2 regions of the Rhizobium sp. CB2179 genome follow, and region 1 is predicted to be linked to the other one. Evidence: riboswitches for the same ligand, from Rfam matches in the RefSeq annotation. Region 1 holds a riboswitch; the other holds the start of a gene.
The links. A riboswitch is a leader RNA that binds a small molecule or an ion and turns the genes downstream of it on or off. The one in region 1 is predicted to bind S-adenosylmethionine.
Positions count from the first base shown of each region.

Region 2: linked by a shared signal. The riboswitch ahead of AC244Q_RS00975 (O-succinylhomoserine sulfhydrylase) and the one ahead of metA (homoserine O-acetyltransferase MetA) in region 1 are both predicted to bind S-adenosylmethionine.

Region 1 covers NZ_CM172781.1:4,360,552-4,368,129, forward strand. Annotated here, with positions in the region: gene AC244Q_RS21470 (GntR family transcriptional regulator) at 1-231, opposite strand, end outside; gene AC244Q_RS21475 (aldose epimerase family protein) at 397-1,419, opposite strand; gene metA (homoserine O-acetyltransferase MetA) at 1,646-2,569, opposite strand; SAM riboswitch at 2,618-2,695, opposite strand; gene AC244Q_RS21485 (ABC transporter ATP-binding protein/permease) at 2,810-4,699, shown strand; gene AC244Q_RS21490 (hypothetical protein) at 4,771-5,400, opposite strand; gene AC244Q_RS21495 (ABC-F family ATP-binding cassette domain-containing protein) at 5,521-7,338, opposite strand; gene AC244Q_RS21500 (thiamine diphosphokinase) at 7,342-7,578, opposite strand, start outside.
Region 2 covers NZ_CM172781.1:188,171-195,748, forward strand. Annotated here, with positions in the region: gene AC244Q_RS00950 (aspartate aminotransferase family protein) at 1-259, shown strand, start outside; gene argF (ornithine carbamoyltransferase) at 302-1,216, shown strand; gene AC244Q_RS00960 (Hsp33 family molecular chaperone) at 1,307-2,299, shown strand; gene AC244Q_RS00965 (hypothetical protein) at 2,432-3,019, shown strand; gene apaG (Co2+/Mg2+ efflux protein ApaG) at 3,155-3,547, opposite strand; gene AC244Q_RS00975 (O-succinylhomoserine sulfhydrylase) at 3,917-5,101, opposite strand; SAM riboswitch at 5,144-5,222, opposite strand; gene AC244Q_RS00980 (2'-deoxycytidine 5'-triphosphate deaminase) at 5,296-6,390, shown strand; tRNA gene AC244Q_RS00985 (tRNA-Gly) at 6,450-6,523, shown strand; gene AC244Q_RS00990 (DUF995 domain-containing protein) at 6,654-7,163, opposite strand; gene AC244Q_RS00995 (glycoside hydrolase family 26 protein) at 7,182-7,578, opposite strand, start outside.

The DNA.
Region 1 (7,578 bases):
CAGTGCACCGGATGCCATCAGATCGCGATAGGCGGTGCGCACGGTGACACGGCCGAGCTTCAGAGCCTCGGCAAGGTCGCGCTCGCCCGGCAGCGCCGTGCCGGGCTTCAGTAGCCCTTCCTGAATGAGGCCAGTCAGCGTCTGCGCCAGCCGCTTGTAAAGCGGCCCGGTCAGTGCCTCGTCACGCAGGCCGCGGCTGTTCAGTTCCGCTATCAGACTGGTTCTATCCATGGGCACACAATAGAACCTATATAGAACCAATCGGCAAGTCGGAATCGAGCATGGAATCAAAAAACCCTCGCCGGGCGGACCGGCAAGGGTTTCATAGCGCTCAAATTTGACAGTCGTGCGTCCGCAGCGCCGCGCGTTTAGAAACGCGCCGGCGCTGGAGGATGCTCAGTTCTTGGTGAAGATATAATCCGTCTCCTGACGCAGCACTTCGCCGGGGCGCAGAACCGCATTCGGAAAACCTTGGTGGTTGATGGCATCCGGCCAGACCTGCGTCTCCAGGCAGAAGCCGGCGAACGGACCGTATTTGCGCCCGCCGATGCCCGGAGCCCCGGTGTCAAGCTTGAAGCCGGCATAGAACTGCACGCCTGGCTCGGTGCTGCGCACTTCCAGCGACACGCCGGAATAGAGGCTGCGGGCAAGCGCGACGCTCCGCTTGGCGGTGCGCTCGGCGGACAGGCAGAAATTATGATCGTAGGACACTTGTTCGCTGCCGACGAAACGCTTCATCGGCGCCATCTCGCGGAAATCGAATTCCGTGCCCTCGACGGGACGGATTTCACCGGTCGGCACCTGCTTCTCATCGGTCGGCAGATAGTGATCGGCGGCTATCATGATGTCATGGCCAAGCGCATCTTCGCGGCCGTCGAGATTGAAATAGGCGTGCTGGCAGACATTGGCGAGCGTCGGCTGGTCGCTGGTCGATTCGTAGGTGATCGACAGTTCACCATTGCCATGCACCCGGAAAGTCGCCTGGATGGTGCAATTGCCGGGATAGCCGGCGCGGCCATCGGGATCGACGATCTTCAGTACTACGCGGTCGACGTCATGCTCGACGATCGTCCAGTTGCGTTTGGCGATATTGTCGCTGCCGCCATGCAGATGCGTCACGCCGTTTTCATTCAGTTCGAGCTGATAGTCCTTGTCGTCAAGCGTGAACCTGCCGCCGCCGACGCGGTTGGCGCAGCGGCCGGGCGTCGCGCCGAAATAGGATGAATAGAGGGGGTAGCTGTCGAAATCGTCGAAGCCGAGCTGCAGCGGCGCGTCATGTCCCTCGAGACGCAGATCCTGGATGACCGCGCCCCAGCTCAGGATCTTGGCCGTCAGCCCGCCCCCCTTGATCTCGACCCGATAGACGGTCTCACCCGCCTTCGTCTGCCCGAAAACGTCCCGCTCCAACTTATCCGACATGATCGTCCGTCCATTCTATCTCTGCTGCAAATTCCGCAATTCGGAATCGATTTGGGGAATTTGCAGCGATTCAAAGTGTGCATTGCACGTCCGACGAAGACGCGCGGCGTGGTAGGGTTCAGGACAGGAACCTGCCCGGATTTGCTTCGATCCGCAACCGGCGGATCAGAAAGAAAAGCCGCAGCAGCAATGCGGCGGAACCAGCTCGCGGCGCGCTCGGCAACGGTCAGAGGTCGGTGCCGATCTCTTCCACATCAAAGGGTGTCGTCTGGTAGATTTCGTTGATCCAGTTGCCGAACAAAAGATGCGCATGGCTGCGCCAGCGGTTCTGCGGCGCAAGCGCCGGATCGTTATGCGGAAAGTAATTGTGCGGCATCTTGATCGGCACCCCGGCATTGACGTCGCGGAAATACTCGTCGGAAAGCGAGGTGGAATCATATTCGACATGGTTGAACATGTAGAGCCGCCGGCCTCTCTTCTCGTGCACGAGGCAGACGCCCATTTCGCTCGACTCCATCAGGATCTCCAGGCTTTCGGATTTCTCGATATCGGCGCGGCGCACTTCGGTCCAGCGCGACACCGGCACTTCGAAATTGTCGGAAAAGCCGTTGAGATAGATCGAGGAAGGTTTCAGATTCCGGTGGCGGTAGACGCCGAAGGCCTTCTCTTTCAGCTCGTATTTCGGAACGCCGTGAAAATGATAGACCGCCGCCATCGCGCCCCAGCAGACGTTCATCGTCGAATGGACATTCGTTTCCGTCCAGTCGAGAATCTCCCGCATCTCCGCCCAATAGGTGACGTCCTCATAGGGCAAAAGCTCGATCGGTGCCCCGGTGATGATGAAGCCGTCGAACTTGCGGTGCTTTACTTCTTCCCAGGTCTGGTAGAAGGCAAGCAGATGGTCCTCGGACGTATTCTTCGCCTTGTGGCCGCCGATACGGACAAGCGACAGCTCCACCTGCAGCGGCGAGGCGCCGACGAGGCGGGCCATCTGCAGTTCGGTCTTGATCTTGTTCGGCATGAGATTGAGCAGCCCGATCTGCAACGGTCGGATATCCTGACGGATCGCCAACGTCTCGGTCATCACCCGCACACCCTCCTGAACCAGGGTTTCGAAGGCGGGCAGCGTATCGGGGATCTTGATGGGCATTGCGGTCACTCGATCAAAAACAAAAAACCGGCGGCGACAAAAATCGCTACCGGTCCGCACGCGGCCCTTTAGCGACTTTTTTAACGTGGCTGCAAGCCGGCCGGCCAAATCACCACGGAGGCCTTAATTAGACCCAGTCTGATTGCGAATCAACTGGCGAAAACATGCAGGAGAAACTCATGCAAGCATCATCACACTTTAATGACTGATAGAATCTGTTGATAGACCGGTAACGCCACCATGTTATTTATAGGGGCATGGGCGATTTGGAAAAGCGTAATGGCAGATAAGATCGAGAGGAAGCCGGGCATCGGAAGGCAGGATAGGGTAGGGTATGATTTAAGCCTGACATATCGCCTCGGCGTCATGTTCTCAGCATTCTGGAATTCGGAAGTGCGTGGCAAGGTGCTGTTTCTGGCCACCGTGCTGATCCTCGTCATCCTGGCGACGTCCTACGGCCAGGTCATCCTGAACGAGTGGAATGCTCCTTTCTACGACTCGCTGGAGCGCCGCGACCTCGGCGAATTCTTCCACCAGCTCGAAATCTTCGCGATGATCGCCGGCACGCTGCTGCTGCTCAACGTGCTGCAGGCCTGGCTGAATCAGATGACGGCGCTCTATATGCGCGAAGGTTTGTCGCGCGACCTGGTCGACCAGTGGCTGAAGCGCAAGCGAGCGCTGCGGCTCGCCTCCAGCGGCCTGATCGGCGTCAATCCGGACCAGCGTCTGCACGAGGATTCCCGCAACCTTGCCGAAAGCACGACGGGATTGGTTCTCGGCCTGCTGCAGTCTACCATTCTTCTGGTGAGCTTCATCGGCGTGCTCTGGGAGCTTTCGAGCGGCTTCATCTTCCGCATCAGCGGCCATAGCTTCTCCATTCCAGGCTACATGGTCTGGGCAGCGATTTTCTATGCCGCTTCCGCCTCGGTGCTGAGCCAGGTGGTCGGCCGCAAGCTGGTGAAGCTCAATGCCGACCGTTTTTCGAAAGAAGCCGAGCTTCGCTTCACGCTGATGCATGCCAATGAGAACATGCCGGCAATTACCGTTGCCCGCGGCGAGGAGAACGAGCGTCGGCGCATCAACACCGATATCAGCTCGGTCCTGACAGTCGTCAAGCGGCTTGCTATGGCCAATACCAATCTCACCTGGGTTTCGGCCGGCTATGGCTGGCTGGTGATCGTCATTCCGATCATCGTTGCCGCCCCCGCCTATTTCTCCGGCGGACTCACCCTCGGCCAGCTGATGATGTCCGTCGGTGCCTTCAACCAGGTCAACACGGCGCTGCGCTGGTATGTGTCCAATTTCGGCCCGATCGCCGAATGGCGCGCCACGCTGATGCGCGTCACCGATTTCCGCCAGGCGCTGGTCGAGATGGAAGAGGACTTCGACCTGAAGGACAGCATCGCCTATGAAAACGCCGCGCCCGACACGCTGACGCTGAAGGACGTGGTGATCGTCGCCAAGATCGGTGAAGACATCGAGGAATGCGGCGGTTTCCGTCTGCGTGAAACCAATGTCGTGATCAAAGCCGGCGAAAAAATCATGATCAACGGCGATCACAGCGTCAATCGCAAGCTGCTCTTCCAGGCGATGGCCGGCCTCTGGCCGTGCGGCAGCGGCACGATAGGCCTGCCGCCGATCGACGACATGCTCTTCGTTCCCCAGCTCGCCTATGTCCCCGGTGGCTCACTGCGCGAGGCGCTGGCCTTTCCCGAACGTCCCGAAGCCTACGAGAAAGCCGACGTCGAGGCGGCCCTCGACAAGGTTGGTCTGCATTCGCTGATCGCAAGGCTCGAAACCCGCGCCCGCTGGGACAAGCTGCTCGACAGCGACCAGCAGAAAGCGATCGGATTTGCCCGGCTGCTTCTCGTGCGCCCGCGCTGGATCATCTTCGACGAAGTGCTGGAAGGCATGGAGCCGGAATTGCAGGAAACAATGGCCAAACTGCTCACCTCGATGCCCGAAAGCGGCATGATCTATATCGGCCGCTCCGAGGCCTATCTCGAGGCGCTGAAGCCGCGCGTGCTGCATCTGCAGGCGCTGCCGTCAGCATCCGAGGAGCCGCCTGCCGTCCAGACCGGCGCCAGCGCCAGTGCGGGCGCTGCCGCCGTGCCCGCGCCGGCGCTTTAATGCATGCCGTCCAAAAATGTGGAGCGGTTTTGGGATGTCGGCATGCATAAGACGAGGATTTGAGCCGCTGGTCACATCGGCGGTATGACGCCGTTGAGGCCGACGGCGATCTGGCTGGCCGAGATGCTGCCATCCGCCGCCTTCTCGCCGGTGACGACGACGCCGGCACCGGCCTTCATATCATCCTTGGTCGCAGGCGCCAACGTCACGATCGGCGTGCCATCGGCAATCGTGATGGTCTTTTCCTTGCCCTGATAGGTCAGCGTGATCGTGTGGCCGTCGACGGACTTGACGGCGTTGCTGACAGTCGCGTTGGTCATCTGGCTGTTCGGCTGCGCATCCCAGGGACGGTTGCCCTCACCGGTTCCCTTCATCGACGCCGGAAAGATCAGCACCTCGATCGCCCCGTCCGGGCCCGTGCCCTTCGGAAGCGAAGCGACGCCGACGAAATCGCCGGGTTTGATATCCTCGACCGAAGCTTTTTTGATGCCGCCGACCTTCCAGCCGGGTTTCAGCGCGACCGTCGCATCGCTGCCTTCGCGCGTCTTGACGACGAGCGTATCGCCGCTGAGGCTTTCTATGGCGCCGCGAACACGAATGCGCTGGGCATCCTGCGCCTGTGCAGCTTGCGACAGGGCAAGCGCCATGAGGCTGCCGGCGACAAACGCCGTGAGAATTCCGGAATAAGGCTTGCGAGACATATGACTTTTCCTTGTCGCCATTGCGATCGGCAATATCCCCGGCTGCCGGACGGCACCTTATGCCGCCGGGCGACACACTGACGAATCAAGGAAAAGTGAGCCTCCAGCCTCGAGAAAATCTCACCCTTCCAGCTCTTCCCGCAGCATTTCGAGCGCCAGCCACTCCTCTTCCATGTCAGTCAGGCTGCCGCGCAGTTTTTCCATCTCGCCGGCAAGCCGGTTGAAAGCTGCGGGATCGCGCGTGAAAAGATTGGGATCTGCCATCACCTGTTCGCGCTTTGCGATTTCCGCTTCGGCCTTCGCCATTTCCTTTGGCAGGTTTTCCAGTGCGAATTTCTGCTTGAAGGAGAGCTTGACCTTCGAGCTGCTTGAAGCTGTTGCTTGCTGGGTCTTCGGCTTCTCCGCCGCCTTCTCGGCCCTCTTACGCTCCTCGAGCGCGCCCTTGCGCTGTACAAGCATGTCCGAGTAGCCGCCGGCATATTCGATCCAGCGACCATCAGGCGCATCCGGCACAGCGGGTGCGATCGTCGAGGTCACGGTGCGGTCGAGGAAATCGCGGTCGTGGCTGACGAGAATGACGGTGCCGGGAAAGCCGGCGACAATCTCCTGCAGGAGATCGAGCGTTTCGATATCGAGATCGTTGGTCGGCTCGTCGAGGATCAAGAGGTTCGTCGGGCGCGAAAGGATGCGCGCCAGCATCAGCCGGGCGCGTTCGCCGCCGGAGAGGTTTCTGATCGGCGTACGCGCTTGTTCCGGCTGGAACAGAAATTCCTTCATGTAGCCGGTGACATGGCGCTGCTCGCCGTTTACGAGCAGGTTTTCGCCGCGCCCATCCGTCAGATAGTTGGCAAGCGTATCCTCGGGGTCGAGATCCTCGCGTTTCTGGTCGAGCGTCGCGATCTCCAGATTGGTGCCGAGCTTGACGATGCCGCTATCGGGTGAAAGCTGCCCGGTCAGCATCTTCAGCAGCGTCGTCTTGCCGGCGCCGTTCGGTCCGACGAGACCAATGCAGTCGCCGCGATGCACGCGTATCGAAAACGGCGTGACGATAGCCCGCTCACCGAAGCTCTTGGTGATCTTGTCGGCCTCGATCACCAGCTTGCCGGATTCCTGCGCGTCCGAAACCGTCGCCTGCACCGTGCCCTGCGGTCCCTTGTGGCCGCGATAGTTCGAGCGCATCGTCTGCAACTCGCCGAGACGGCGCATGTTACGCTTGCGCCGCGCCGTGACGCCGTAGCGCAGCCAGTGCTCCTCGCGCTCGATCGACTTGCCGAGCTTGTGCTGTTCCAGTTCCTCGGCCTCCAGCACCCGGTCGCGCCAGGCTTCGAAATGCGCAAAGCCTCTCTCGAGCCGGCGCGAGGTGCCGCGGTCGAGCCAGACGGTTGCCGTCGAGACCTTTTCGAGGAAACGCCGGTCGTGCGAGATCAGCACCAAGGCGCTGCGCGTCTTTTGCAGCTCGCCTTCCAGCCATTCGATGGTCGGCAGGTCAAGATGGTTGGTCGGTTCGTCGAGCAGAAGAATGTCCGGTTCCGGTGCCATAACCCGGGCAAGGGCTGCGCGCCGTGATTCGCCACCGGACAGCATTTTGGGGTCTTCATCGCCGCTCAGCCCGAGATGCGACAGCAGATAGGTGACACGATAGGGGTCATCGCCTGGCCCGAGGCCGGCCTCGGCATAGGCCTGCACCGTGTTGAAGCCGGCAAAATCCGGCGCCTGTTCGAGATAACGCACCGTCGAGGACGGATGGCGGAAGAGCTCGCCGGACTGCGCCTCGACCAGGCCGGCGGCAATCTTCAGCAGCGTCGATTTCCCCGAGCCGTTACGCCCGACGAGACAGATTTTGTCACCGGGCTCGATCTGCAGGCCAGCACCGGCCAGAAGCGGTGCGCCGCCAAAGCTCAGGAAGATATCGTCGAGTTTCAGAATGGGAGGGGCCAAAAATCAGACTCCGGAAAGATCATAGGGCCGGGCGAGCACGATTGCCCGGCCGCTGCGGAGCGAAAAGCGAACCTTGCCTTCCGCAACATTGGAAATGGTGCGCGACGAGCCGAAAGGCAGATGGAAATCCGTGAGCGGATAACGCGCATTTTCGAGGGAAAGCCCTCTCAGCTCGCTGAATCCGGGCACGGAAAACAGGCTGCCTTTGGGAAGGTCCAGTTCGATCGTACCGGCAACCAG
Region 2 (7,578 bases), 740 kb from region 1:
GCTGAAGGATCGTTATCCCGATGTGATCGAGGACGTGCGCGGCGAAGGGCTTTTGCTCGGCATCAAGGCTGCCGTTCCCTCAGCCGAACTGCTGCAGGCGATCCGCGCCGCCCATCTTCTCGGCGTACCCGCCGGCGATAATGTCATCCGCCTTCTTCCGCCGCTCGTGGTCACCGCCGAGGAAGCCCGCGAGGGCCTTGCCCGCGTCGAACGCGCCGCCGAGAGCATTCGCGCCTCCAAGGTCAAGAAGACGGCTTGAAGAGATTGCCGCCTTCGGGCGCAGCACAGGTAAGAAGACGATATGAGCCCTAAACATTTCCTCGATCTTTCGGCAGTCACATCAGCCGATCTCAGAACCATCATGAACGATGCGCTTTCCCGCAAGCAGGCCTTCAAGGCAGGCCAGGGCGACAAGCCGCTCGCCGGCAAGATGCTGGCGATGATCTTCGAAAAGCCGTCGACGCGCACCCGCGTCTCCTTCGACGTCGGCATGCGCCAGCTCGGCGGCGAAACGCTGTTCCTGTCCGGCACCGAGATGCAGCTCGGCCGCGCCGAGACGATCGGCGACACCGCCAAGGTGCTGTCGCGTTATGTCGATGCGATCATGATCCGCACCACCGAGCATTCCCGGCTGGTCGAGCTGGCCCAGCATGCGACCGTGCCTGTGATCAATGCGCTGACGGATGACACTCATCCCTGCCAGATCATGGCCGATATCATGACCTTCGAAGAGCATCGCGGCCCGATCAAGGGCAAGACCATCGCCTGGACCGGCGACGGCAACAATGTGCTGCATTCGCTGGTCGAGGGTGCCGCCCGCTTCGGCTACCGCATGAACATGGCCGTGCCCCTTGGCTCGGAGCCCAAGGATCACTATCTGAACTGGGCCCGCAATGAGGGCGCCGAAATCATGCTTTGCCATGATGCCGACCGTGCGGTCGCCGGCGTCGATTGCGTGGTGACCGATACCTGGGTCTCCATGAATCAGGAACATCGGGCCCGGGGTCACAATGTCTTCCAGCCTTATCAGGTCAACGCGGCCTTGATGGCGAAAGCCGGCAATGATGCATTGTTCATGCATTGCCTGCCCGCTCATCGCGGTGAGGAAGTGACGGACGAAGTGATCGACGGTCCGCAATCCGTGGTCTTCGATGAGGCGGAAAACCGTCTTCATGCGCAGAAGTCGATTCTTGCTTGGTGCCTGGGCGCGATCTGAACCATAATCGGACGTCGCGAGAGACAGACTCGTGACCGCGTGAGCGAAGGGCACGCTGGCCCATCGCTCTGAAACTAGGAGTTAAAAGCCATGGCAGAAGCTGCAGCCGCCCTCGGCCAGTTTGATTTCGCCGGCGATGACCATGTCGTCCCCTTCCAGGTGGAAGGGCTGGATGTGCGCGGCCGCGCCGTCCAGCTCGGCCCGATGCTCGACGCCATCCTCGAGCGTCATCATTATCCCGCACCCGTTGCCCGGCTGCTTGCCGAAGTCGTCGTGCTGACGGTGCTGCTCGGCACCTCGCTGAAGTTCGACGGCAAGTTCACGGTGCAGACCAAGGGCGACGGCCCGGTCGATCTTCTCGTCGCCGATTTCTCGACGCCGGAAAATGTCCGCGCCTACGCCCGTTTCGATCAGGCGCTGCTCAACAAGGCGATCGAGTCAGGTGAAACCGAGCCGGAGCAACTGCTCGGCAAGGGCGTGCTCGCCTTCACCATTGACCAGGGCAAGTTCAGCCAGCCCTACCAGGGCATCGTTCCGCTCGACGGCACCACGCTGGAAGATATTGCCGGCGTCTATTTCCGCCAGTCGGAGCAGATCCCGACGCGCGTCCGTCTTGCCGCGGCCGAACTCTTCGACCGTGACGATGCGGGCAAGCCGCGCCATCGCTGGCGGGCAGGCGGCCTCGTCGCCCAGTTCCTTCCGGAAGCGCCGGAGCGCATGCGCCAGCCGGATCTCCACGGCGGCGACGGCGACACCGGCAGCCGCCCGCACGGCGAGGACGATGCCTGGCTCGAAGCGCGTTCGCTGGTCGAGACCATCGACGCCGATGAACTCACCGATCCGCTGGTCGGAACCGAGCGGCTGCTGTTCCGCCTGTTCCACGAGCGCGGCGTGCGCGTCTACGAACCGCGCGCGGTTTTCGACCGCTGCAGCTGCTCGCGCGACAAGATCAAGGGCGTGCTGAAGGGCTTTTCGGCCGAGGAGATCGAGGCCAGCCAGGAAGATGGCGAAATCGCCGTGACCTGCGAATTCTGCTCGACCACCTACCGCTTCGAGCCGGCCGAACTTCAGCCGGCGGAATAGGCGCGGTTAAGGACACGCACAGCGAACAATAAAAGATTAGCGATGATGCAGCACGGTGACTCGACTTCGCGTAGTCACTGTGCACCTATTCTGTTTCATTGGTTCTGGCCTAGGAAAGCGGATGGGGCGTTGATGAGACTTTTGTTTTTTGTACTCGCGCTCATAGCTGCGATGCCACCAGTGAGCTTGGCTGATGACCAGACAGTCCCATGGAAAGAGGTCGGGGGCTGGAGCGTGGCTGTCGACCCGACTTTAGACAATGGCTGTTTTGTTCTGACTTCCTTTGATGACGACACCATTTTTCGTCTTGGCTTCAATTTCCGCAAAAAGGACAACCCTCTTTACATTCTGCTCGGAAACCCAAACTGGAAATCCTTGGAGAAAGGTAAGCATTATCCCATCGAACTCTCGTTCGACCAGTCTAAACGGACGGCTGATGGGAGAGGTCTGGATCTCGATGGCCTCAAATCATTATGGATTGATTTCGAGGATCCCGACTTGATTGAGGAGTTCGCTGGTAAACTGAGTTTCCGCGCCAGCTTTGGAGGAAAGCAGATTGTGGCTCTCGGTTTGAAAGATTCCGCCAGTGCAGCGGATGAGTTGCTCGCCTGCCAAAAGGCGGTAAACGATGCGGTCGCAAAACATCCGGCGCCGCCACAATCAAAAGATCCGTTCGAAGCAAAGCCAGGCACCCAGGCCTCGGATCCTTTTGACCTTTAGTAGATTGATGACTGGGCAAGCCCGAGGATCTACGACCGAGGGTACGGCGTCCATGCTGGTACTGACTGGAAGGCTGTAGCCGGCCGGATCCACGCGCCGTGCTTGCACCGACGAAACGACCGCGAACCTACGCTCTCAATTAAGCACGCGCAGCAGCCCAGGTGAATCCAGCGAGAAGGCGGGGATGTCGACATCGAACATCTCGCCGTCGTCCGTTTCCATCTGGTAATGGCCGAACATCAGTCCTGAGGGCGTGTCGAGCGGGCAGCCGGAGGAATATTCGTAGGTGTCGCCGGGGCTGAGCCGCGGCTGCTCGCCGACGACGCCGGGACCGGTCACCTCGTCCACCTGGCCGTTCTGGTCGGTGATGTTCCAGTAACGATTGACCAGTCGAACGGCTATGCCGGAATTGTTGCTGATGACAATCCGGTAACCCCAGACATAGCGGTCGTCGTCCGGATCGGATTGCTCCTCCAGATAGAACGGTTCGACGACAACTTCGATCTCTCTTGTGAGGGCGCGATACATGCCTTGCACCTTAGTCAAGATATCTTACCCGTATCTTATAAGAGGCCCTGTCCGTCAAGAAACGGAACAATTATCATCGCTGAAATGGCTGTGATCCGAAGGGTTTTCGATCGTTAAGCCTAATTGTCAGTGTTAATTCAGTTTCGGAACGCCGCGGCGGGCAAACTTGTTCCCCCCCCCTCGGTCTCACCCAGTGAGGTCCGGCACGGCCGAACCCCAAGCATGTCGCGCAAAAGTGTGCAGCGGTTTTGCGATAACGACATGCGTAAAAACAAAAACTAAAGCGCGAGGAGCGAATCTGAAAGATCGCGACGCGCTTTAGTGAGATCCGGCCGAACCCGGGTGGGGTCCGGCCGCTCTGGCTGTCGATCAGGCCAAGACCTTGTCAAGCGCCTTGGCGAAATCTTCGATCAGGTCGTCGGTATCCTCGATGCCGGCCGAAAGGCGGACCGTGCCCGGGGAAATGCCGAGTTCGGCGCGCGCCTCATCCGTCAGGTTCTTGTGCGTCGTCGTCGCCGGATGGGTGATCAGGCTCTTGCTGTCGCCGAGATTGTTGGAGATCTTGACGATATCGAGCGCGTTCTGCAGCGCAAAGGCCGCATCCTTGCCGCCCTTCAGCTCGAAGGCGACCAGCGTCGAGCCGCCGGTCATCTGCTTGGCGATGATATCGGCCTGCGGATGGTCCTTGCGGCCGGGATAGATCACCTTGGCGACCTTGCCCTGCTCGGCCAGGAAATCGGCGATCTTTGCCGCATTCTCGGTCTGCTGGCGCACGCGCAGCGGCAGCGTCTCGATGCCTTTCAACAGTGTCCAGGCATTGAACGGCGACATGGCCGGCCCAGTATGGCGGAAGTAGTCGTGCAGGTTCTCGTCGATCCATTCCTTGTCGGAAAGAACGACACCGCCGAGGCAGCGGCCCTGGCCGTCAATATGCTTGGTGGCGGAATAAACGACGATATGGGCGCCGAGCTCCAGGGGCTTCTGGAAAAGTGGCGTGGCAAAGACATTGTCGACGACGACCTTGGCGCCGACCTGGTTGGCGAGCTTGGCGACGCCAGCGATATCGATCACTTCGAGCGTCGGGTTGGTCGGGCTTTCCAGGAAGAACACCTTGGTCTTCGGCGTGATCGCCTTTTCCCAGTTCGCCAGATCCCGGCCGTCGATCAGCGTGCAGTCGATGCCGTATTTCGGCGCCAGCGTCTCGACGACCCAGCGGCAGGAACCGAACAGGGCGCGCGCGGCGACGATATGATCGCCTGATTTCAGCTGGCAGAGGATCGCCGCGGTGACGGCGGCCATGCCGGAAGCGGTGGCGCGGGCGTCTTCGGCGCCTTCGAGCATGCACATGCGCTTTTCGAACATGTCGTTGGTGGGGCTGCCGTAGCGGGCGTAGATGAAGCCCTCCGTCTCGCCCTTGAAGCGGGCTTCGGCCGCCTCGGACGTTTCGTAGACGAAGCCTTGGGTGAGATAGATTGCCTCGGACGTCTCGCCATATTGCGAACGCAGCGTGCCACCGTGGACGAGTTGGGTTGCCGGGCGCCAGGTCTTGCTCATGCCATCACCTTCACATAACAAAAAAACCGGTCGCAAAAGCAGACCGGTTTCAACCCGGTCTTTTTAGCCACTTGTTTAACGTGGCTGCAAGCCGACCGGCCAAATCACCACGGGATAATTCTGCAATACTGCTGTTAGCTGCTTGCGTCAATTCCCCGAGTTTGGTTTTGTCGGCGGCAAATGATGGATGAGGCATGATGGCTCGCGAAACGGGAATTCTGGCGGATCGCGCGATCTCCGCGCTGTTCGAAACGGGGCGTCTGATCTCCGAGCGGGAGCTGGACCGCGACCAGATCCAGCCGGCAAGCCTCGACCTGCGCTTGGGCGGCAAGGCTTTTCGGGTGCGTGCCAGCTTCATGCCAGGCCCCTCGCATCTGGTGTCCGACAAGCTTGACCGGCTGAGCCTGCACGTGATCGACCTCTCCGAAGGCGCGGTGCTCGAAACGGGCTGCGTCTATATCGTGCCGCTGATGGAGAGCCTGGCGCTGCCGGCCGAGATGTCGGCCTCGGCCAATCCGAAGAGCTCGACCGGGCGCCTCGATATCTTCACCCGCGTCATTACCGACTACGCCCAGGAATTCGACAAGATCCCATCAGGCTATTCCGGCCCGCTCTATCTCGAAATCAGCCCGCGCACCTTCCCGATCGTTGTGCGCCGCGGCTCGCGCCTGTCGCAGATCCGTTTCCGCGTCGGCCAGGCGCTGCTCGGCGAGCCGGAACTGTTGAAGCTGCATGAGAGCGAGACGCTGGTCGCCAGCAAGCTGCCGAACGTTTCCGGCGGCGGCATCGCCCTGTCGATCGACCTCGCCGGAGACAAGGACGGCCTGATCGGTTATCGCGGCAAACATCACACCGCCGTCGTCGACGTCGACAAGAAGGCCGAGCACGACCTCTTCGATTTCTGGGAGCCGCTCCACAGCCGCGGCCGCAACGAGCTGATCCTCGATCCCGATGAATTCTATATCCTCGTCTCGCGCGAGGCGGTGCACGTGCCGCCGGATTACGCAGCCGAAATGACCCCCTTCGATCCGCTGGTCGGCGAATTCCGCGTCCATTATGCCGGCTTCTTCGATCCGGGCTTCGGCCATGCGCCTGCCGGCGGGCGCGGCAGCCGCGCGGTGCTCGAAGTGCGCAGCCACGAGGTGCCCTTCATCCTCGAAGACGGCCAGATCGTCGGCCGCCTCGTCTACGAACACATGCAGGAAAAGCCCGCCAGCCTCTACGGCTCCGGCCTAGGCTCCAATTACCAGGCCCAGGGCCTGAAGCTCTCGAAGCACTTCCGCATCTGAGGCTTCCCGGCGGCCGCGACTTGACAGCGGCCCCTATCTGTTGGAAATCTCGCTTCATCGCGGGTGTAGCTCAATGGTAGAGCAGCAGCTTCCCAAGCTGAATACGAGGGTTCGATTCCCTTCACCCGCTCCATTCACCCTCAGGCCGTTCGCCGCCTTTTGAAGGCGCTTCGTGATCTTTTATGAAAAGGGTTGCGCGCAGGCATCGGCTCCTACAAGGACACAGATGGCGCCTCGGCCGCGCGCAACCCCTAGCTTCGCCTTTATCTGGTCTTACTGACGCTCGTCTCAATCCTCCCCAATTGAGAACCCACGTAGTCGCCGCGGCGAAGCTTTGCGAATTCGTCGGTGGCTTGTGCCGGTGCGCTCTTGAAAACGTACCATTCACCGTCCGGTTCGCGTTTCTGATAGATCAGGCCGCCCTTCTTGCGGTGGCTGAAGCAGGTGATCGCCGTCGCCGTTCCGGTCTTGGCGTGCCAGTCGGCGTTGAAGCAGAGTTTACCCGTTTCCGTGATGAACCAGCGGCCCGTGCCGAAGGACGGCGAGCCATTTTCCCGCGACCAGGCGGTAAAGCGACGCGCCTTTGCGGAGAAGTAGCCGGCGCCGGCTTTCCACATCCAGGAATTCTGGTTGTAGAGCCGATAGATTTCCGCGCTGCTCATCGGCTTTGCGGTCTCGATCCCAGCAGGCTCATTGGTTCCGGAAGCGGACGCGGCCGTGGCGATACCACTGGTCAGGGCCACGGCCAGGAACATTTTTTGAAGCATGGACATGTTCAGGTTCCTTGTTGTTCAATTGATGCTTTCGCGGACGACCCGCCAGTCGGGGCGGCCATAGCCGTCCGGCCACGGATAGACTTCACGGTCGTTGAAGTAGATAACGGCGCTCAGGGCCGGGAACTGGGGATAGCGTTTCGTTACGCTCTCAGCCCAGTTTCGCACGAAGGAATCGCTGCCTTCGTAGCCGAGTTCGGCAACCATGATGGGCTTGCCGTAAGCGGCGACACGGGCGTATTCGGGCGCAAGGTGCTCGGCAAACGTCTGGTCACGGCCAGTCTTGTCCCTGTCGTATTGCTCCAGGCCAAAGACCGAGAGCCCGATGAGATCGACGACATCGTTGCCGGGATAAAAGGCTTGAAGCCCCTCATTGCCCTTCGGTGACCACATGTATTTGGCCGTCTTCAGGTGG